2 linked regions of the Methanococcus voltae genome follow. Each later gene encodes a partner of the first gene's protein in a complex. Links are inferred from orthologs where the notes say so. Each region holds a gene or a part of one and is shown in the gene's direction. Other genes may lie near its edges. The genes, in order: cgi121 and J3E06_RS03155.

The links.
Region 2: the proteins of cgi121 (region 1) and J3E06_RS03155 are in contact, whole or in part, in a crystal structure (PDB 3ENH), measured with the Methanocaldococcus jannaschii proteins. The link is inferred for Methanococcus voltae from one-to-one orthologs.

What each region holds. Positions count from the first base shown.
Region 1 is NZ_JANUCR010000002.1:317,863-329,871, reverse strand. Bases 3,701-6,558 are described here. They hold cgi121 (KEOPS complex subunit Cgi121), read left to right. Parts: upstream 3,701-4,799; coding sequence 4,800-5,318; downstream 5,319-6,558. Other genes in these bases: hisD (histidinol dehydrogenase), read left to right, coding at 5,519-6,558; J3E06_RS04120 (4Fe-4S binding protein), read right to left, coding at 4,325-4,549; J3E06_RS04125 (IMP cyclohydrolase), read right to left, coding at 3,701-4,174. Also shown: 5'/3'-nucleotidase SurE, read left to right, coding at 326-1,135; J3E06_RS04140 (Rpp14/Pop5 family protein), read right to left, coding at 1,187-1,597; preflagellin peptidase FlaK, read right to left, coding at 1,664-2,362; J3E06_RS04130 (MarR family winged helix-turn-helix transcriptional regulator), read left to right, coding at 2,989-3,444; more of J3E06_RS04125, read right to left, coding at 3,545-3,700; more of hisD, read left to right, coding at 6,559-6,793; J3E06_RS04105 (undecaprenyl-diphosphate phosphatase), read left to right, coding at 6,964-7,722; J3E06_RS04100 (hypothetical protein), read right to left, coding at 7,762-8,298; ATP-dependent sacrificial sulfur transferase LarE, read right to left, coding at 8,582-9,334; signal peptide peptidase SppA, read right to left, coding at 9,477-10,169; J3E06_RS04085 (hypothetical protein), read right to left, coding at 10,182-10,580; J3E06_RS04080 (winged helix-turn-helix domain-containing protein), read right to left, coding at 10,842-11,501; J3E06_RS04075 (RNA-binding domain-containing protein), read right to left, coding at 11,726-12,009. UniProt on the Methanocaldococcus jannaschii protein: Component of the KEOPS complex that is probably involved in the transfer of the threonylcarbamoyl moiety of threonylcarbamoyl-AMP (TC-AMP) to the N6 group of A37, a step in the formation of a threonylcarbamoyl group on adenosine at position 37 (t(6)A37) in tRNAs that read codons beginning with adenine.
Region 2 is NZ_JANUCR010000002.1:111,490-123,495, forward strand. The notes cover bases 5,815-8,669. They hold J3E06_RS03155 (bifunctional N(6)-L-threonylcarbamoyladenine synthase/serine/threonine protein kinase), read left to right. Parts: upstream 5,815-6,305; coding sequence 6,306-8,033; downstream 8,034-8,669. Other genes in these bases: J3E06_RS03150 (threonine--tRNA ligase), read right to left, coding at 5,815-5,960; hisA (1-(5-phosphoribosyl)-5-[(5-phosphoribosylamino)methylideneamino]imidazole-4-carboxamide isomerase), read left to right, coding at 8,170-8,669. Also shown: cfbD (Ni-sirohydrochlorin a,c-diamide reductive cyclase catalytic subunit), read left to right, coding at 120-1,334; J3E06_RS03135 (replication factor C small subunit), read left to right, coding at 1,520-2,464; J3E06_RS03140 (hypothetical protein), read left to right, coding at 2,668-3,117; J3E06_RS03145 (cobalt-precorrin-8 methylmutase), read left to right, coding at 3,294-3,932; more of J3E06_RS03150, read right to left, coding at 4,071-5,814; more of hisA, read left to right, coding at 8,670-8,898; J3E06_RS03165 (CBS domain-containing protein), read right to left, coding at 9,024-9,986; J3E06_RS03170 (sodium-dependent transporter), read right to left, coding at 10,338-11,882. UniProt on the Methanocaldococcus jannaschii protein: Required for the formation of a threonylcarbamoyl group on adenosine at position 37 (t(6)A37) in tRNAs that read codons beginning with adenine.

The sequences.
Region 1 (12,009 bases):
ATAAATTTAAATTTGAGTTAAAAGTTTAAAAAAAGGTGCTCTCAGTATCTGTGAGTTCATCATACACAAAATTACTAAATTGCCATAATCCGATAGTATATGACAGTAATATTTGATTTCAGTAGAGATGACAATCATCATCGAGCATTTAATAATATTTTATACGTATTTTTAATTATTTTTAATTATTTTATATTTAAAATACCTGTCATTTTATATAAAACTTAAACATTTATAATATATTTATAATATTTGAATACAAAATATTATTTAATTTAAAAATAATTAATAATGAATAAAAAATAAATTAAATATTGGTGGTAAAATGGACAAACTTGATATATTATTAGTTAATGACGATGGTATTCAATCAAACGGATTGTTGGAGTTAAAAAATACACTTGAAGATAATTTCGACGCAAATATAACTGTTGTAGCCCCCTCAAATCAGCAAAGTGGTATCGGTAGGGCTATAAGCTTATTTGAACCACTTAGAATAACAAAAGTTAGACTTCCTGACTGTACTGAAGGTTTTGCCGTTTCTGGAACGCCTACGGACTGTGTTGTTCTTGGAATATTTAAAATACTTGACAAAATACCTGATTACGTGGTATCTGGCATAAATATCGGTGAAAACTTAGGTACTGAAATCACCACGTCCGGAACTCTTGGGGCTGCTTTTGAAGGTGCTCACCACGGTGCAAAATCAATTGCTTGTTCATTACAAGTCAAAACAGACGATATTAAATTTAATGAAGGTCACGCACCGGTTGAATTTAGAAATTCCGCCAAAATATTATGCAATGTGCTTAAAAAATCTATTGATTATAACATATTTGAAAGCGGTTGCGATGTTTTAAATGTAAACGTTCCACACGAAGGGGATGAAAAAACACCTTGGGAGATTACCACACTTGCTCGAAAGATGTACACGACCCACATTGACCAGAGAAAAGACCCTCGAGGTAGGGACTACTATTGGCTTGATGGAAGCCCCGTTTTTGATGAAGAAGAAGGTACTGATGTACATACTGTACGATTAAAAAATAAAGTTTCAATTACGCCCCTTACATTAGATACTACATTAAAAGACTTGGAAAGGTTTAAAAAAGAATATAACGATAAATTAATTTAATTCATTATTTCTTTATTTCTTATTATTATATATTTTTATTTTATATTTTTATTATATATTTTTATTTTTCAATTTATTTTGATATTCTCTTTTTTTCCTTTGAATTATTTTATAATAAGGCTCGTGCGGAACTTTTAAGAATTTTTTTCGGATATTCTTTATCGAATTTGAAACACCCATAATTCTTATATTTATTGGATTTTTTTTATAATGGCTTAATAGTATTAAAGAAGCTTTTACGTTATCTACTTGTGTCCTTTCGACCCTTAAAATACCCATACCATTGCTATAATCAATTAACCAAGGATTAGCCGTAGCACATTCTTTAAGTCCGCAGTAATCAATTATAGAAGTTCTAATTATGCCGATAATATCATCATTTGAAAGTTCTTCTTTATGGAGTATTTCAAACGCCAAATATCGCTTTTTTTCCCGTAATGTTGGTGGTAATGTTTTTAACATATTTTAACCTTTATTTTTAAATTTAATTTAATTTAATTTAATTTAAGTTAATTGAATATACTAAATTTACAATGGCAATATAATACTAATTATTTTATCCCCTAAAAATGGAGTAATAACATATGATATCGCAATTGGTACAAGTAGCGGTAATTCTGGAGTTGCCCATACATATTGAGTATCTTTATATTTCGACAAATCATAGTTTCCAATATCATTTACGGAAGGTATTAATTTAACATCTTTTCCTTTTCCTAAAACTACCTTATTTCCTTTTTTAGCTTCTGCAACAGTTATATATTCTCCAATTAACATTAAAACGTATTCTTTCAATTTCTTAGGCTTTACTCCGTTTGAAAGGTTTTTAAAGAACAAATAAATTGGTAATACAATCATTAAAATAACTCCGTTAAATAAAACTAACAAAGGGAACCAAGGGATATATTCCATTGAATATAGGGGTTGAAGTGAGGAATATATCGGAAATGCGTAAGCAGGGATTAATGCACCCATACCCATTAGTATTTTACCATCTGCGCCACCGATACCCAATACAAACATTAAATAACCGATTATAAAACATATTATGAATCCAGCTACTGAAGAAATCACTGGTGTAAAGCTACCTGCAGTAAATGATAAATATAGTGATAAAAGCAATCCTATGACTGCCATTCCTATCCAAATATAATTTTCTATCTCCCGAGATTTGATATCCTGTATAGAAGCTAGTATCAATCCCAAAAGTCCTATTGTATATGCCATCAAGTTATCACGTTTTAAATTTTTATTTTATTATTATTCTTATTATTATTCTTAGTATTATTTTATTTTAAATTATATGGTTTTTTAGGTTTTTATACCCCTTAGTTTCATATAAGTTCATATTAACACTACCATTTATTACATATGTACTACAAATTTTTAAATATAGCAACTTTTTAAGATTATTAGCGAAAGTAATATATATTAAGATAATTATTTTACATTCGAATGTATTTATTATTGCACATTATTACCAAAATTTTAAAAATATTTAAAAATTTTAAAGAATATCAACTAATGATATATAATGGCGACAAAATTAAATTATTAAATATGTTCAATACGCTAATTTCTAACATATTTTGTATATTTGATATAGTATATTAATTACCTTAAACATATATTCAAATATATAAATAAAGATAATTAATTTATATGGGAATTATTAAGAAACGAACTAAATATATTAAATATATGGGCAAATAATAATACTAAATCAACAATAATCAAAATATGATACACGCCAAAAATATACTAAAAATATACTAATAGTACATTTATAATCCATAACAATTTACTAAGTATATCAATCTCGCCATATAACCAACATCATAACGGGTGATAATTTGGAATATACTCCTAAAGATTTAATATCTCACTACATATATTTGATACATTTAGAATTGAATATATTAAATAACAATTTATTAAAAGACTGCGAAATCACCTCCTCACAGTTTAGAGTGTTATCTTGCTTATGGGTGAAAGATGGATTGACACAGTCTGAAATACATGAATACTTGGGCATAAAACCATCTTCAATCTCCGGATTAATCGATTGTCTTGAGAAAAAAGGTTTTCTTAAAAGAGTAGTGGATAAAGAAGATGCAAGGATAAACAGAATATATTTAACCGAAAAAAGTGCAGAATTTAAAGAATGTTGCTGGGAAAAAGCGATTAACTTAAACAATGAAATATTAGATGGTTTTAACGAAGAAGAGAAAGAAGAAGTTAAAAAGACACTTGAAAAATTATACGATAATGTCCACAAAAGATTGTTAAACCAAAATAATAAAGAATAAATTTTATTTTATTATTTTTTTATTATTATTTTATTAGTCTTTAAAAAAATTAAAATATATTTATTTTAAAATATTCATTAATAAATTATAATTAAATAATTTATATCAATGATTTTTCAATACCGTTATTTGTAAGCATTACTGTTGCACAAGTTACTGGATTTTCAAAGTATTCGTGCTCCATTATGTTTTTAGAAATCTCTTCCGCAGTTTTCACGTCAACAGCTATTGTTTGATGACTTGTTATTTTGCATCCTTCGTAAACACTTAAGTAGTATGCTTCACCAACTTCTAAATCAACTTTTTTAACTCTGATGTCGTCTTTTGATACGTATGACATGTAAGCTTCGTTTTTGCTAAAAGCTACAGATATCCTTGGAGTATTGTAATCGTCTTTTTCATAATCCATTGCAATCATAGTTAATGAGAGTGCATCTCTTAAGGGTAAACCCAACCTTATTTTATCTGCAATAATATCTGTTTGTGAGCCGTTTGTAGCCACAATTACGTCATTTTCGGAATTATTTTCATCTTTTACAATTTTAACACAATTATAAGTAATATATGTATTTTTAAACATTTCTTCTAAGTCTTTTGGTACTATTGCGATAGTATTTTCATCCATTTCTTTAGATATCCTATTAGGGAAACTTCTACTTGATACCCTGTAAGTCACAAAAGGATTTCCTTCCTCTGTTTTGCCCAATATTAAAAATCTTCCAAGATACATTGTAAATCACCGATTAAATAATTAATTTCTTTATAAATTATAAATATACTTAGTAATTTGGATTACTAAATGCAATTAGTGTAAATATTAGCTTATTAATTTATTATTATTATTATTATTTTGATATTTTGATATTTTGATATTTTGTTATTATTTTGTTATTACCTTTATTGCACCAATGGTACAGTAATCTACACAGACATGGCACTCGATACATTTTTCAGTATCAATCGTAGCATTACCTAATGCAGTTATTGCTTCTTGCTCGCAAAATGGAACACAAGCCCCACAACCAACGCAATTGTTATCAATTTCTATGGAAAATGAATTTTTGCCGTTGTTATCGTTATTAACATTATCATTTATTATTGACATAATTTCCCCGACCCATATGGAAGTCTTATTCATTATATTATTTTGGCATAATATTTTGTTATATTATTATCTTATTATTTTAATAAATATCTTAAGTATTAATTTAAGTATTAATTTAAGTATTACATCAAATATAATATGTGTTATTTTATTAAATATTATTTATAATTATTATTTATAGGATATAAAATATTGAGTATATCAAAGAATAGTATAAACATATTATTTATTCAAATACAAATGGGATATTATGAACAAAATAATAAAAGAGAACACCTTTGAAATTAACGATAAAAAATATATTATACTTGGAATTAAAAATGCAGTTGTTAATAATGAAATATTTCAATTAAATAAAAAATTCGAATTTCAAATGATAAATGCGGACTATATTGCTACTATAGAACATATAAAACACGCCATATTACAAGCGATGACTAAAAAAAACATTTCCAATAATTTTTGGGTTGAAATTCTTGTAAGAGCTTCAGCTACTCGTCAAATAGCTACGGCAATTAAACTATTGGGTGCAAAATCTGGCGATGTATGTTTAATATGTAATGATGAAGAAACAGCAAACATAATTATTGATAAAATCGGCGGAATTGTTCAAAAAAACAGCGTAGAATTTTTAGATGTTCCAAATGATGTTAATAATGAGAAATTTAAAAAGATTGTTGAATTATATGGGTTAAAAAATGTTAATTCATCTAAAGAATTAGTTAAAAGAGTACTTGAAGAAATAGCAATTATTGAATGTAAGGTTTAAAAAGATTTGAAATATTTAATTAGTTAAAATATTATCATTTATAAAATCTTTAATTTATTTTTCAGTTATTTTAAAAATAGGGTGCATATTTATATATAACCGTACATTTTAGATAATATATAAATTAACATAAATTTTATGTATTTTAGATAATTTTTATTTAATCTTGGAAAATAAGAAAGTAATTGAGGTATATCATGATTATTTTCAAAAAAATCGATGAATTAAACGATGAAGAAATTCAAATAATAATGAATCGTAATAAAACAAACATGGACAATATCATACCTATAGTGAGCGATATTCTTAAAAACGTTAGAGAAAATAAAGATTCTGCCTTAAAAGAGTACACTAAAAAGTTTGATGGCGTAGATATTGAAGATTTTAAAGTTAGCAAGCAAGAAATTGATATTGCTTACGACAATGTGGATTCAAAAGTTGTATATAGCTTAGAACAGGCTTATGAAAATATATACGATTTCCACAAAGCTCAGCGTGAAAATTTAAAAGAATGGGCTTTGGAAAAAGACGGAATTAGCACTGGGCAAATCATAAGACCTATTGAAAAGGCTGGTTGCTATGTTCCCGGGGGAAAAGCATTCTATCCATCATCTGTATTAATGACCACAGTACCGGCAAAAGTTGCAGGGGTAAAAGAGGTTGTAGTAGCTTCTCCACCAAATGGAACGGAAGGGAATTACGCAACTTTAGTAGCTTCAGATATTTGTAAAGTAGATAGCATCTTTAAATTAGGTGGTGCTCAGGCAATCGCAGGTTTAGCTTACGGTACTGAAAGTATCCCTAAAGTTGATATTATTGTAGGTCCTGGCAATATATTTGTAACCACGGCTAAAAAATTAGTTTACGGAGAAGTAGCTATTGATTTCCCCGCTGGACCTTCAGAAGTCTTAATAATTTGCGATGAAGAAACAAATGCGAATTATGTGGCTCTTGACTTTTTAGCACAGGCTGAACACGACCCTAACGCTTCGTGTGTGATTACTACAACCACCGAAGATAAAGCTGTTGAAATTAAAAACAGGATAATTGAAACTGCACAGCACGCAAAGAGAAAAGAGATAATAATAAAGGCTTTAGAAAATTCTGCAATAGTTTATGGTAGTTTAGAGGAATGTATAGCTTTATCAAACGAATATGCTCCTGAACACCTTGAAATAATGACTAAAAACCCGAGAGAAGTCCTAAAATACATTAATAATGCTGGAAGTATCTTTTTGGGTCATTATGCTCCTGTACCTGTGGGAGATTACGCAAGTGGTACAAATCACGTTTTGCCAACTTCGGGCTGTGCTAAAATGTACTCAGGTCTTAGCGTAGAAACCTTTATTAAAAAACCTACAGTTCAAGAATTGACCCAGGAAGGTTTAAGAAGTATTTCAAATGTTATTACCACAATTGCGGAAGCAGAGGGTTTATATAATCATTCGGAAGCTGTTAAAGGTAGGTTAAAATAATAAAATAATAAAATAATAATAAAATAATAAAATAATAAAATAATAATAAAATAATAATAAAATAATGATATATATCAATTTTATCACTATTTTTTTAAAATATATTAATTAAAAATTTACACGAACCACGAAAATTAAAAATTAAATTAAAATAAATTAAAAGTGAAAATATGTTGGGATTTGAACAAATCATACTCGGAATAGTCCAAGGGTTTACGGAATTTTTACCAGTTTCAAGTTCTGGACATTTGGCAATTATATCAAAACTGTTGTCAATTGAACCACAAATAAGTTATTTTGCAGCATTGCACTTTGCAACATTTTTAGCAGTTTTTATGTTTGTTAAAGACGATATAGTAAAAATTACCAAAGGATTAGTCCAAAAAGATAAATCTTCCAGAGATTTAAGTTTTAAATTAATAATATCCACCATACCGGCGGTTATCGTAGGGCTATTACTTAAAAGTTATTTCACCTCACTTTATGGGTCTTTAAAAGTTATAGGTGTTTTATTAGCCATTACGGGTATTATGATGATATTATCGGATAAAATGACCTCTGGGACTAAATCCATGTATGATATAAGTCATAAAGATGCTTTACTGGTTGGACTTACTCAGGCATTTGCAATATTGCCTGGTATATCACGTAGTGGCTCCACACTGTTTACTTCAGTCTATAGAGGTATGAAAAAAGAAGATGCTTTTAAATATTCATTTATAATGAGTTTACCTATTACTGCAGGTGCAGGTATTCTTGAATTAAAAGATGTAGCTTTGACTTTCGATTCAGTACTTGGTTTAGTATTTGCCACTATTTCAGGATTAATCGCATTGTCAATTGTTAAAAAATTAATAATAGATAATAGATTAAAGATATTTGGATATTATTGTATTTTAATGTCATTTTTTGTAATTGTATTCTTATAACTAATTTATTTAATATTTTATTACTATTTTATTACTATTTTATTTATCTTCCTCTTTTTCATAAATTACTTCAATATATGTACTATTTTTTAAATTATAGGTAATATTTGAATCGTTAACAATATTTAAATCATTTTCTGATTTTTTATTAACTTTATCTTTTTGTTTGTCTTCTGGTTTATCTTCTGGTTTTTCTTGCTTTTGCTCTTTTTTAGGTACTTCATCATATAATTTACCCATTTTTCGCATATCATCTTTCAAGTTTTCTGTTTCTTCGTCATAGTTATACAATTTATCAGAAGTTATTCCTTTTTTATTAAATCCGTTCGATTTATATCTCTTCCAAATTAAAAGTATTACTATTAAAAATAATATTAAAATAAACAATAAATAAATTTCTTTTTCATAAATTATTAAACTTCCTAAAGACGATGATTCAGCATTTGAAACCCCCGCAGATACTTCAGTAGCCTTTAAAAGTATATTATGCAAAATAAACATATTACAACTTATGAAATTTAGCAAATAGGACGTATTTGCAGAGATTATATTTTCTAATATTCCCATAACTCCCATAATAACACCCTCAGTGTTAAAATATCGATATAACATAATTAAATCATTTGTATTAAAAGATTTTATACCTTAAATTCTATAATTACGGATTAATTCATCAATTTAAAAATATAAATCCACATAATTTTATGAATTTTATAATTTTTATATATTACTTAAAATAAATTCTAAAAAAGTTAAATAGGTATTTAATTAATTATTAAATTGTATATTATTACTATTATTACTATTATTATTAGTATTATCTTTAATATTTGTATTCTTGGTACTATTGATATACAGTTTATTTTAAACTAAGGTCTAACATTACTCTTTGATAGCCCAATTCTTTTAATTTTGTATCTATTTCTTTAAAAATATTAGTTTTCAAGAATTTTTGTGCATCATTAGCACTTACTTCTATTATTGCGACGTCTTTTAAGGTTCTAACCCTAAAATAACCAGTAATATCTAAAAGGTTCATAATAAAGTCTTCTGCAAGTTTAGACATTTGCATTTTTTCCTTAGTTATTGGACTGTCTAAGACTCTTGTAGCTATGCAAGTCTCTTTTTTAGGTATATCAAGACCCAAATAGTAAGAAAACTCGTTTACATCGTCTTTTGTTATTTTATATTTTGCTAATGGCGAAATAATTCCAGATTCACGATAAGCGACCAAACCTGGCCTATCTTCTGAAAGGTCTTCATAAATGGTACCATCTACGATAATATCAAATTCTAACTGGTCTTTTACCTCATTTAGAATTTTTGCCATCATCTTTTTACATTCATAGCACCTATTTTCAACGCAAACATTTTCATCCAATTGATTTACATCAATAATCACATGTTTCAAATTCATCAATTTTGCCTTTTTTTCGGCATATTTCAAAGAACTTTTTGAAAAAAATCCATTGTCAATAGTTACAGCGACACAATCTTCTCCATTTTGAGCCAGTTTTGCTACTAAAGTACTGTCAACACCACCAGAGTATGAAACAATTACCTTTTTGCCCCTAAAAAAATTTTTTATATCTTTAAATTTTTCTTTATCCATTTTTTCGCCTAAATTATTAAAAATATTTAAATTAACACATAATTATTATTTAGTTAACATATTATGTACTATTAATTTAAATATTGTATATTATATATCCCAATTAATCAATTTACAAATTTGAATGCTTAAATCGAAACAATTACCGGACTAATTCATAATTAACAGATTCTTCGTAAAGTTCTTGTGAAAGACCGTTGCTTAATTCAGAACCTATACCTTTACCAATATAGTAAAAAGCTTCATTTGAATCAAATCCAAATAAATTACCGGGTCTCGTGTCTTCTTTCGAATAAGTCTTAATATTAATATCATCTACGGATAAATTAGTACGTTTTGCCAATACATTTATAGCTTGGTCAAAATCACCATTTTCATCAACCAAACCAAGTTGTAATGCATCTCTACCATCGTAAACTTTACCCTGTGCTAATTCATTAGCTTCCTCATAGGTCATATTTCTATCTCTTGCAATTTGTGAAACGAAATCTACGTAAGAATTATTAACGATTTTTTGCAACATTTCTTGCTCTTCTTCTGTCATTGGACGATACGGTGAACCGATGTCTTTGTACTCCCCACCTTTTATAACTGTAGAATTAACACCTATTTTATCCATTAAACCGTAGTAGTGTAATATATCCATTCTTACACCAATACTACCGACTAGTGCTTCTTTTTCAGCTACAATATATCCTGTTGAAGCTGCAGCACCATAAGCTGCAGATGCACCCATAGCTTCAATGTAAGCTACTACAGGCTTTTTTTGAGATACTTCTTCTATTTTTTCAGCTAATTTAGTGCTTGCAATACTACTGCCACCTGGAGAATTTATTTTAATAATTACTCATTTAATATCGGGATTCTTTTCAGCTTCGTCTAACCAATCGATGTAGTCATAAACATCTGGCGGGTATTCGGAAAATAAATCATCTTCAGGCGTGCTTAAGTACAAAGTACCACTAAAATCAATTAATGCAATATTTCCCGATTCTTCATCGTCTATGAGTAAATTTATAAATAATAATGAACTGGATAACAATACTGCAATTATAACAACTACAATAAACAAATATATCAAACTTTTATTATTTTTAGTATTATTTTTCTTTTTATTTGGTTTATTATTTTTATTATTACTATTAGTATTACTATTACTATTAGTATTACTATTAGTATTCGGTTCAGCGTTCAAGTCTTTTTGATTATTTTCGGAATCATTCGCTGATTCGTCTTCGAACGTCATAATTTACCTCTTAAATGTTGTATGTGTAAAGTTGATTTTATTTTAATTATGCTATATTATTCTATATATTAAAGCAATATATTTTAAAAATATTTATTCGTAATATACATTATTTAAATTAAAATATAAATAAGTATGATAATAATGTAAAAAATACGAAAATAAGGCAGTAGAGTATAAAATAACTTAAAAATACGATAAATTAAAAATAACAAAGAATATTTAGTAAAATATACTCATTTCAATTATAATTACAGTTAATTACATTTCTCGGTAAACTCTCGGTTTTGGCTCGTATATTTCAGAATTATCAATTAATTCTTCCAAAATACCGTCTAATTCTTCCTCAGAGATTTCCACCAAGTCTAATATATCATAATATCCTATTTCGTTATTATTTCGTATTACGTCTAAAACGTTATCTTTTGCATCTAATTCCCCAAATAATTCCTCTAAAGCTTCATTTTCCATATCCCCAAATCCATCACCTGAATTGCCAGAGCCGGAGAATTCACTTTCCTGATATTCATCCCTATTGTAAGACTGATTTCCTTCGTCATTTACGTATTTTCGGGTTTCTTCGATTTCCTTTTCACGCAACATTGTCCATTTTTCAGCGTTTTTTGATTTATTACTGATAACTTCGATTGAAACATATCTTTCATCGTTATATATTCCGATTCTTCCGATTACGTCGATTAAATCGCCTTCTTCGAATTTATTTTCGGAGATGTTTTCAAAATCTTTTACGATTACATCATTGACTTGGAATGTTTTTACACCCTCTTGTGTAATATTTGACACTTTTCCGAGTATCCTAACCCTATGAATATATTTACCATCTAAATTTAAGGCTTTGTTGGATATTTCATTATTTAAAAACTCTTCTGGCTTTATTTTATAAGCTACATATCTAATCATAAATTCACCCATGACGCATAAAATTCTAAATAAAATATTTTTATATTTTTATATTTTTATATTTTTAGCATATTCCAACTATAGTTTATTACTAAAATTATTATCTATTAGTTTATACTATTATTTATTTTTATAAATTATGATTTATATTTGGATAATACTCATTTTAAATTATTTTTTAAATTTTAAATTATTTTTTAATTTTCATTATTTATTTTTATAAATTATAATTCGTCTTCATTGATGATATATCCGTTTTTAGTTTTCGGTGCAATATCCTTTATTATGTGGTAAAGTACCGGGTTGATGTCTTTTTCATCTTCTACGCCAGTAAGTTTTGCATATTTTTCAAAATTTTCTTCATCGTTTTCATCAATAAGTATAGATACTTTTATACCGCCGTGTACATCCTTATCAAAATTTAACATTTTAGAAAATGCTGCTTGTTTATTTATATAAAATTTCGTTAAATTGTCTGAAACTCCTCTTTCTAATACCATTCTCCCAG
Region 2 (12,006 bases), 210 kb from region 1 along the record:
TATTAATAGTGTATAAACAATATTCTTATAAATATAAAATTCTTACAATTTAAAAAACTAATACTAATCTTACTTTTTATCATAAAATTATCAATTATAAACAATATACGAGTGATAGCATGATATTACACCCTCGACCTTCACCAATCGCAGCAACAATGTATCAATTAAGAGATATGGGTGTAGATGCAATAATAATGCACGGACCAAGCGGTTGCTGTTTTAGAACTGCGAGACTCTTAGAAATAGATGGTATAAGAGTTTTTACAACGGCTATGAATGAAAATGACTTCATATTTGGCGCAACCGAGAAATTAAAAAGTGTAATTGACGATGTAATAGCTTATTTGCGAGAAAACGATGTAAAAGAATCGAAAGAATCGAAAGAATCGAAAGATACCTCTAAAGAAAGAAAATTAAAAATAGGGATAGTGGGTACTTGTGCGAGTATGATTATAGGCGAAGATATAACTGGTTTAAACGACGAATATAGTGATAATGAGATAATTATCCCTGTTGATATTCATAGTGGACTTGCAGATAATACCATAGGGGCTATTAGGGCAATGGAAAGTGCTATGGATGTAAATTTAATTTCAGAAGAAGAATTCAATAGACAAGTGCATTTATTAAATAAAGCTACAGAAGTGGAAAAAACTAAAGGTATGGCAAAGCAAAAATATTTACAGCCCACTTATGATGATGACATTGACGAAGTAATGCGTGAATTTAAAGAAAAATTAATCAATTCAAACAAGGCTAATAATAAAGAGCTAAAATCAAAACCTGTAATTGTATGTATATTAAACGCAAAAAAAGAGACTTCTTATTTATTTTCCCATCCAATTTTAGAAATAAATAAAGCTTTTAAAAATAATGCAAAAATTATAAATATTGCAAATTTAGACGATAGTTTAGGGTTTGAAAAAGTAAGAAAAGATGCAAAAAATGTTTTATCAGAATTTAAAGAAAATAATGTAAAGATTGATTATATAACTGGTGGTTTAGATGAATATGCAATCACGGGTTTAAAAGCTACTGAAATCTTGGAAAAATTATCTAATTCAAATAATATCGATGAAATTCCTGATATAGTATTTGTTTCAGGCGTTCCACACGCTTTAGATGATAAAAAGCTCAAGGATATCAAAGAAAAGAATCCAAACGTTATTACGATAGGTATCAGTGATGGTCCGAGATTATACCACCCTATAAAAGATATGTACGATTACGGAATTATAGAATTGGATGCACACGCAAAAGTTTTGGGCAAAAAAAATATTGTAAAATCTCGTTTTGGCGAATTAATAAATTATACCTTTCAAAATGAATAATAAGAATAATACGAATAATAAGAATAATAAGAATAATAAGAATAATAATATTTAAAAAATAATAAATTAATAACCTTTAATTTAATTATAAATATATAAATAAATCTTAAAATATATAGATATTATAGATTATGATATATGATATTTTTAATTTTATCGAGTTTATCAAGTATTTGAGGGAAATTATGCAAAAGCCATGGGTTGAGAAATACAGGCCAACTACACTAAGCGAAATCGTTGGTCAAAAAGAAATAATTGAAAGACTTAAAAATTATGTTGAAAAGCAATCAATGCCACATTTATTATTTAGTGGTTCTCCAGGTATTGGAAAAACAACTGCAGCATTATGCTTGGCGAAAGACCTTTATGGGGATGATTGGAGAGAGAATTTTTTAGAATTGAACAGTTCTGATGAAAGAGGTATCGATGTAATTAGGACGAAAGTAAAGGATTTTGCGAGGACTAAGCCAATAGGGGACGCACCATTTAAGGTTATATTCCTTGATGAGAGTGATGCTTTAACTTCTGATGCTCAAAACGCTTTAAGGCGTACTATGGAAAAATATTCTGATATTTGTAGGTTTATATTAAGTTGTAATTATCCAAGTAAAATTATTCCCCCAATACAGTCCAGATGTGCAATATTTAGATTTTCTCCGTTAAAAACAGAGGATGTTTTAGATTATATGAATTATATCTCAGAAAATGAAAATATAACAATTGAAAAAAGTGGTAGCGATGCAATAATCTACGTTTCTGAAGGGGATATGAGAAAATCCGTAAATGTATTACAAACTGCTGCGGCAGTTTCAAACGTAATTGATGAAGATATTGTTTATAAAGTATCTTCGAGAGCAAGACCTGATGAAATCAAGAAAATGATTGATTTGGCAATCAATGCACGATTTATGGAAGCAAGAGAGCAATTATACAAATTAATGATTGATTGGGGTATGGGTGGACAAGATATACTTACGCAAGTATTTAGGGAAGTTCCATATCTTGATATTGAAGAAAATGAGAAAGTATCTTTAATTGAAGCTATAGCGGAATGTGATTTTAGAATTGTAGAAGGTGGAAACGATAGAATTCAATTATCAGCGTTATTGGCAAAATTAGGTACTTTATAATACCATTTTATATTATTTTATATTATTTTACATTATTTTATATTATTTTACATTACATTTAATATTCATTTATTATTTTATAATCTTAAAATATTTTATAATTTTAATATCAATATTTTTTCAATAACTATATATTGCAGTAATCCATATTTTTGATAACTTTTAGAAAACTTTTAGAAAATGTAGTATGATGATGTGAAAAAATGGATGGAATTAATAATTCAAATGAGCAAAATAATGAGCTTAATAATCCGGAATTTGAAGTAATAGAAGTAAAAATACCTGCAGGTTTACCTCAATCTGTAATCGGTAGAATGTTATCTAATTACGACGTTCAACACGAAATCAAGAAAGATGAAATAACACAACAAGAATACCCCGTGTTATTTGGTTTTAAAAAGAATGTGGAAGAAGCAATGGAACACGTTGTTTTATACACCGAAATGAGATTGGCTTTAAGAGATATTGCGAGATTATCAAAGCTTCACAAAATACCTGTTAAATTGTATTCAAAAGATGAAACTGTTAACCATATTTTAACCGTGGCAATACAGGACTGTTTAAAAGCAGATATCGAAATAGTTAACGAAGAATTAGAGCAAGAATTTGAAGTTATACAAGTTTTAGACAATGATATACAAGTATATATTTAAATTAACCTTTTAATTACTCTTTTTACCTTTTTAATTTTTATGATAGAACAATTTCAATATCTTTTTATAATATTGTATTTTATAATAATATAGTAAATTAAACAATAATATAATTAAAAATAACTTTACTAAATTGAATAATATTATCATATATTTTGGTGAATTTTGGTGAAAATATGTTTATGGGAGCAATTACAAAAGACGGGTTAGATATCGCTGAGAAATCGAGAGAAATCGTTAAATCAAAAATAAAAGAAGTTTTAAACGAAAAATATGACGAATATACCAAGGAACAAATGGGTATAATTGAGAGGGTTGTGCATGCTACAGCAGACCCAGAATACGCAAAACTAATAGCTTTTACAGATGATGCAATAAAAAACGGCGTAGAAGCTATAAAAAATGGAAAACCGATAATTGTAGATATTTCAATGGTTCAGGCAGGAATTCGATATGATAATATTTACAACTATATTAAAAATGAAGAAGCAATCAAATTGGCAAAGAAAGAACAAATTACCAGAGCAGAAGCTGCAATGAGGCTATTAAAGGATAAAATCGATGGCGGAATTGTTGTAATCGGTAATGCACCAACTGCATTGATAGAAGTTGTTAGATTAACAAAAGAAGAAAATATAAAACCTGCATTAATTGTGGGGGCACCTGTAGGCTTTGTAAAAGCTGCAGAATCAAAAGAATTATTGCGAAACTCGGAAAATAGTTCTATATCAGCAATCGGGTCAAAAGGTGGCACACCGGTAGCTGTTTCAATTGCAAATGGAATAATTGCATTAAGTAGAAATGAAAAAGCATAATTGATTTTTAATTTTTATTTATTTTTAATTTTTATTATTAATTATTCATATTTTTTAAAAAAGAAAAAAAGAGTATTTTTTTATTTAATTTTTAATTTTTAATTTTTATATTTAATCCACTATTTTTTAATCTTTTAATTATCTAAATATTGGTTGTACGGAGCATTTAATTGGTAAAGGCAATGGTCTAACCGGGCAACCTTCTGTTTCGGATTTTATAGTACTTATTAATTCTTCCAACTTCATTACTTCTTTCACTGGCTTTTTGGTTGATGATTTAGCTCTAACAGTAACATTTAAATTACCTTTTTCCATTTCTTCATCACCGATAACTACAACGTACATAGACCAGTCTTTACCTGCATTTCTAATTTTTTTACCGATACTTTCTTCTCTATCGTCGTAATCTGCCCTTATTCCATTAGCCCTCAATTTTTCAGCAACTGAAAGTGCATATTCTTGATGTTTATCTGAAACAGGTATTACTCTAACTTGAATAGGCGCTAACCAAGTAGGCAACATTGGAGGCACTTCTTCAAGAGTATTCAAGTAAGCTCCTTCTAATAAACCACATAAAACTCTCTCAACGCTACCAGTAGGTGAACAGTGTAGGATTATCGGGTTTATTTTCTTATCGCCGTCGTTTACAGTGATATCAAATCTTTTTGCACTTTCCACATCGATTTGAACAGTTGGGTTTTCAATAGGTCTTCCGAAGCTATCTACAACAGCCATATCAACTTTACCTATCCAGTAGTGTTTTCTTGCAGGTAAAATTTCTAAAACCACGTCTTTTTCATATTTAGCCCTATATTCTGTGATTATATTGTATAACCAATCTTTATGTTCATCGTAGAAATCTTGAGTAAATCTGAATATAATTGAATAAGGTGTCTTTAAATCATCACCAGTTTGTAATCCCATCCAGAATTGCTCTTCAAACGCCTGTTTTGCCTGTTCCATATCCATACAAACAGTGTGCATATCTGGCATAGTGAAAGCTCTTAATCTTTTTAAGCCTACTAATTCCCCTCTTTGTTCATATCTGAAACTATAGGTTGACAATTCGTATAATTTCAAAGGTAGGTGCTTAGGTAATAAGTACATATCTTTTTTCATCATAAATTGACCAAAACAAGCAGCAAATCTTAACATTAAGTCTTTATTGCTTTGTCTAAATCTGTATTGTCTTTCTCCGAATTTATCAGCGTGTTCTTTGATTGCTTTGTTTCCTAAATCGTACATTACAGGGGTCTCAACTGGCATAGCCCCATATTTAACAACTAAGTCGTAAACATAGTCCGATAATAAATCTCTGATTAATTTACCTTTTGGATACCATCTAAAATGACCAGCATCTGAACTTGGTTCATAATCACAAATTTCTTTCTCTTTAATGTATTTGACGTGTGGAGGTTCGCTTTCGCTTTTCTTTTTACTTTTTTTGTCTTCTTTATGTTCTTTAATTCCCAATTCGTGTTTTAAGAGTGCTTTTAGACCATCATCTTCAACAGTTTTAACGCTTTCTTCGTTCATTTCAATTAAATTAAAGTCTTTATCTACTAAATAGAAAGTAGTTTTTGATTTTTCCTTGTCTTCAGCTTCTTCGTTTCTTTCTGCACTGATTTGTCTTGAAAGTTCACTTAATGGGTGTCCTTTACAGCTAATTTTAAATGCTTTGTACCATCCAAATGGAGACCTTAAAACATTGTAATTTGGTGCTAAAAGTTCCTCAACATCTTTTAAAATCTTTTTAGCAACATCTGGAGAACCTAAATTGCTTGAAAGGTGGGCATAAGGGTATAAAACAACATTTTCAACTTTTAAATTTTCAGCAGTCTTTTTTATTTCGTCGACTACGTTTTTAACAACTGCTTTAGGGTCAGATTCGTCATCTCTTTCAACAGCCATAAAAACAGTTAAACATTCATCCATTTTTCCGCTTAATTTTTCAGTTTCTTCAGCCATTTTGGTTTTTTGTTTAGCTTCATATTCTAAATAATCAGAGTGTATCATTAAAGTTTTCATTTTTTCCCTCATTATCAGGTAAAATTAAATTTATAAGATTTTATTATTTTATTATTTTATTATATTTTTATATTTATTTTGAGTTATGAAATTATAATTTAACATTTGACATAATTCACATATTTATTTACTTACATATTATAAATATTTAATTTAAATAGTTAATCAACATATCAATAACGTAATACTATAATATTATAACATTGTATGACAAAATAATTAATAAAATAATAAAATAATAAAATAATACAATAATAAGATAATAATATAATAAGATAATAAAAATAACAATAAAATAATAAATAGTAATGGTAATTTTATAATTGATACTAAATTTGGGATATTATGGAAGAAAATAAAAATAATCGGTTAATTTGTTTGGGTTTAGAAGGAACTGCTGAAAAAACAGGTATTGGAATAATTACGGACGACGGAGAAGTTTTATTTAACAAAACTATAATATATAAACCTCCTTTACAAGGTATAAATCCCAGGGAAGCTGCCGACCACCACGCAGAAACATTTATAAAGCTTTTAAAAGAGGCATTTAATGTTATTGACCCAAAAGACATTGATTTAGTGTCTTTTTCACAAGGTCCGGGTTTAGGTCCAAGTTTAAGAGTTAGTGCCACAGCAGCGAGAGCTTTGGCTCTTTCATTAAATAAGCCAATAATCGGAGTTAACCACTGTGTGGGGCACGTTGAGATTGGAAAATTAACAACACCCGCAAAAGACCCCTTAACATTATATGTAAGTGGTGGAAATACTCAAATTTTAGCTTACGTAGGTGATAAATACCGTGTAATCGGTGAAACTCACGATATTGCCATAGGAAATTGTTTAGACCAATTCGCAAGAAGTTGCGGTTTGCCTCACCCTGGTGGTGTATACATTGAACAAATGGCGAAAAAATCCGAAGCAAAAGATGAAAATTACTTGAAATTACCTTATACTATAAAAGGTATGGATTTATCCCTTTCTGGACTTTTAACTGCGGCAATTAAGAAATCAAAAGAACTCAATAAAACTGATAAATCTAATGAAACTTACACTTTAGAAGACGTATGTTATTCTTTGCAAGAAACAGCTTTTGCAATGTTAACAGAAATAACAGAGCGTGCTTTGGCACATGCCAATAAATCTGAAGTAATGCTTGTTGGAGGTGTGGCTGCAAATGACCGTTTAAAAGAAATGCTTCAAAAAATGTGTGAAGAGCAAAACGTTGAGTTTTATGTTCCCGAAAAACAGTTTTGTGGCGATAATGGTGCAATGATAGGCTGGTTAGGTATTTTACAATATAAAAATGGAAAAATTACGAAGATGGGCGATACTAAAATTATGCCAAATTATCGTGCTGATATGGTAAATGTAAATTGGATTAAACACGATGATTTATCTAAAAATCGAAGAATAATACCTAAAAATTTAATCGGTAAGGGTGCAGAAGCAGATATCGAAATTTTGGATTATTTAGGTAATAAATCTATTAAAAAAACAAGGATAGCAAAAACTTACCGAGTAAATAAATTGGATAACCTTATACGACAAAGAAGAACTGTAAAAGAAGCAAGATTCTTAAACACCGTTAAAAACTTAGAAATTAACACCCCTGTAATTTATGATGTAAATAAAGATGAAAACAGTATTATTATGGAATTTATAGAAGGTATGTCTTTAAAAGATTATATTTTAAAACATTATGCTAAAAATTGCTCTAATAATAACAATAATAATACTAAAAACAATTTAAAAGATTTATTAAATAAAGTTGGAGAATCTATTGCCAAAATGCACAACGAAAATATAATTCATAACGATTTAACAACCTCTAATTTTATGGTTGATACATATAACAAGTTATACCTGTTAGATTTTGGATTGGCAAAATATACCGATGTTTTTGAGGATAAAGCGATTGATTTAATCGTGTTGAAGAAAGCATTAGTAAGTACCCATTATAAAGAATTTGATGAAATTTGGAATTATATCCTTGAAGGCTACAAAATTTCAAAAGAATATGGCAAAACTTTAAAAATGATTGATAAAGTTGAAAAGAAGGGTAGATATTTATAATTTTTTAGCATAATCTAAATTATTAATACTAACTTGATAATAAAATAATAAAATAATAAAAAATTAATAAAAAATTAATAATGAACAAAGTTATGGCAATACTCATTGATTAGTAAAAATTCAAATGGTGAAACTAATGGATATTATACCTGCTGTTGATATGAAAGAAGGCAAATGCGTGCAGTTAATACAGGGAGACCCTACAAAGAGACATGTGGAATATGATAACCCTGACGAAATAGCTAAAATGTGGGTAGAAAATGGTGCAGAGATGTTGCACCTCGTAGATTTAGATGGTGCAATTGACGGAGAACGTGTTAACTTGCCAATGGTTAAAAAAATAATCCAAGAATCAAAAGTACCAGTTCAAATGGGTGGTGGCATACGAACAATTGAAGATGTGGAAGAATTAGTTAATTTAGGTATCAATAGAGTTATTATTGGTACTGTAGCAGTTCAAAATCCTGATTTTGTGGAGAAACTTGCAAAAAAAGTAGGTAGTGAGAAAATAATGGTTGCTTTAGATGCAAAGGATGGTAAAGTAGTTATAAAGGGCTGGAAAGAAAAAACAGAATATACTCCAGTTCAAATGGGTAAAATACTTGAGGAAAAAGGTGCAGGTAGTATATTGTTTACCAATGTCGATTCCGAAGGTCTTTTAAATGGTATAAACATTACTCCTACAAAAGAACTTGTGGATAACCTGAATATTCCAATTATCGCATCAGGTGGGGTTACTACAATTGATGATTTGATTGAATTCAAAAAAATAGGTGTATCTGGTGTCGTAGTCGGTTCAGCACTCTATAAAAATAATTTTAAGTTAAATGATGCTATAATTACAGTAAATAACTTTAAACTTTAATTTAAAATAACTATATAAGATAATTAATAGAATAATTACTAAAATATTATATTATCTATTATTATATTATCTATTATATTATTCATTACACTGAATCTAATTAATTTTTTACTTTTTTATTAATATTATAAGTCAATTCTAACAGTAATCGTACCAAAAGTTCTTTTACTATCTTCAAACAATGCAAAGTCTGTAATAACTCTTTGTATAGCTGATTTTTCATTAACCATAGTTACGTGGTCAGTAATAACAATTTCTTCAAATTTTTCTTTTTCAATTGCTTTCATCATTTCTTTAATAACTTTAATACTCATAATATCTAATAATTTAGTGTCTATAGATATATGGGATAATTCTCCCGTATTACTTTTAACTAATTTTGCAAAAGCGTCCCAATCTCTTGATTTAACTTCCACATAATCCTCTTTTTCAGAAATTATGTATCCTCTGGCACTCATAAGTATAATTATATTGTCTTTAAGTCTTTCAAGCTTTTTGCCATCGGTATCGTAGAAATAAAGATTTGTAATATGTTTACAATCTTTTATTTTTGTAGTTTTTTTACTATATATTTCATTAGTCTTTAAAATGTCCGTTTTACTTACAATACCCAATATGTTATTTTCATCATCTAATACGATTAATCTACCAACTTTATGTTTTATCATTAACTTTTGAGCAGCCAATGCAGATTCATCGCATTTTATGATTATTAAATCTTTTGCTTTAGTCATTATGTCTTTTATTTTATTTTTTCCAAGTATTCCTTTGTTTTCCAAGTCATTAAATGTGACAATTCCGACAAGTTCTTTGTTAGAATTAACAACGGGATAACCTAAATGTTTATGTTTCCGTATTACGCTGTTTAAAAAGTCTACAGAATCGTTTTCATTAACTGTAACGACTCTTGAGGACATTATTTGACTTACACTAAGCTTAGTTAGTATTTTCAAGTCATATAGTTTTATTAAATCACTTTCACTTTCTTGTATAAACTTGTTAATGTAGTTGAACAAATATTCTATTGAATCGTGTTCTAAACCTATGTTATATACCCGTTCTATTGTAGATAACTTATTAAAATACATCTAAAATCACCAAAATTTATTAATATTCTAAATACCCGTTAATACTATTACGTCTATCTCTAATATCGCCATATTTATTAGAGCTATTGAAAATAAATTTATATATTATACTATATTTATTTATCTAATTGAATTTAGATAGAATGATAACTATATTCTATATGGTAGAGAAATTTTAAGGTTTAATAAAATCAACATATCAAACTTTTAAATTATAAATTATAAATTATAATGTCAAAAAAATAGATAATGATTGCTAAGTAATACTCATTAAGTAATACTCAATAAATAATAAGTAATAACTTAGAAAAAATTATTTTTAAATTATTTATATTTTAGATTATTTATATTTTAAATTTTTTCTTCTTTTTTTAATACTTCTTTTGCAACGTCTTTAAATCTCTTGTAGTTAAAGCTGTCCCAATCTTCGATTTTTTCTTTCCAAGATACTGATGTAAGTATGATTGAACCCAATACCATAGCTGGAATAACGGCAGCACCTAATGCTACGAAAATACTTTCGTATCCCCCATATCCAGTTGTGATTAAACTGTACATTTGGAACCCTAAGAACGCTAATAAAGCTAAAGGTGTTATCAATCCTGCAAATACTTTCCATAAAGCTCCTAATTTAATAGGTGACAATCTGTCCATATATTCAACAAGTTTTTCACCTTTGAATAACCAAATTGCTGCAATAGCTTCTAATACTCCCACTAATGGCAAGGTTACATTTGAAATGAAGTTATCTACTAAATCTAACCAGTATAATCCTGCCTGAGTTACGAATATTAAACTTCCTAAGATACCTAAAACAGTAACCATAAATGAAGTCTTTTTCCTGTTAATTTGGAATTTATCAATAATTGCAGAGGTAACTGATTCCATCAATGATAATGCTGACGAAATACCTGCAATCACGAAGCAAAGGAAGAATAATATACCAAATTCTCTTCCAAATGGCATCAATGAGATTGCCGTAGGGAATGTGACGAATGCTAATGTAATTGACGCTTGTACAACTTCAGTAATTGGCACACCTTGTTCGAAAGCCATATAACCTAAAGTTCCAAACACCGCAAAACCCACGATTAATGAATAGAATGAGTTTGATAGAGCCACAATAAGTGAACTTTTTGTTAAATCTGTTTTTTCTGGTAAATAACTTGAGTAAGCTATCATAATACCAAACCCTAAACTCAAAGATAAGAAGATTTGACAGAATGCGTCAACCCATATTTTTAAGTTAGTTATTTTTGAGAAATCTGGGGTTATGTATAATAATATACCATCTATACCGCCAGGTAATGTAAATCCTCTTATAACTAACATAAGAGTCATAATGAATAATAAAGGCATAAATATCTTGTTTGCTCTTTCCAAACCTTTTTTAACACCTGAATTAATGATAACATATGTTACAACCCACGCAAGAACAACTGCAACTAATGATAATATCGGGAACGTACCTAAATCAGCAGGTCCACTTGATATTTGTAATATATTGTTAAAGAAGAATCCTCCAATATCTGCAGGAATTCCAATAAATAACAGCTGGTAAAGGTATGCAACACCCCATCCGAGAATTGCCATATAATATGTTGTAATTACAAATGCTGTAAATACTGAAAGCCATCCTAACCATTCAAATTTGCCACTTATTCTTTTCCAAGCAAGAGGTGCGGAACCTTTTGTGGAATGACCAATAACAAATTCTAACGCTAAAACTGTAACACCAACAACAAATAAACCGATTATATATGGCAAAAGGAAAGCTCCCCCACCATTTTCATAAGCCATATATGGGAATCTCCATATATTCCCTAAACCTACCGCAGAACCTATTGCTGCGATTATGAAACCCAAATTAGAGCCCCATTGTTCTCTTGAACTCACAATATCTCCTCACAATAATATAGTATTTAAGTTAGTAATAATTATACACAAATATTACAAAGTAGTTAATTAAACATTAAGCAACATTATATGTCAGTATATTTTTTAATTTAATTGTATGTAG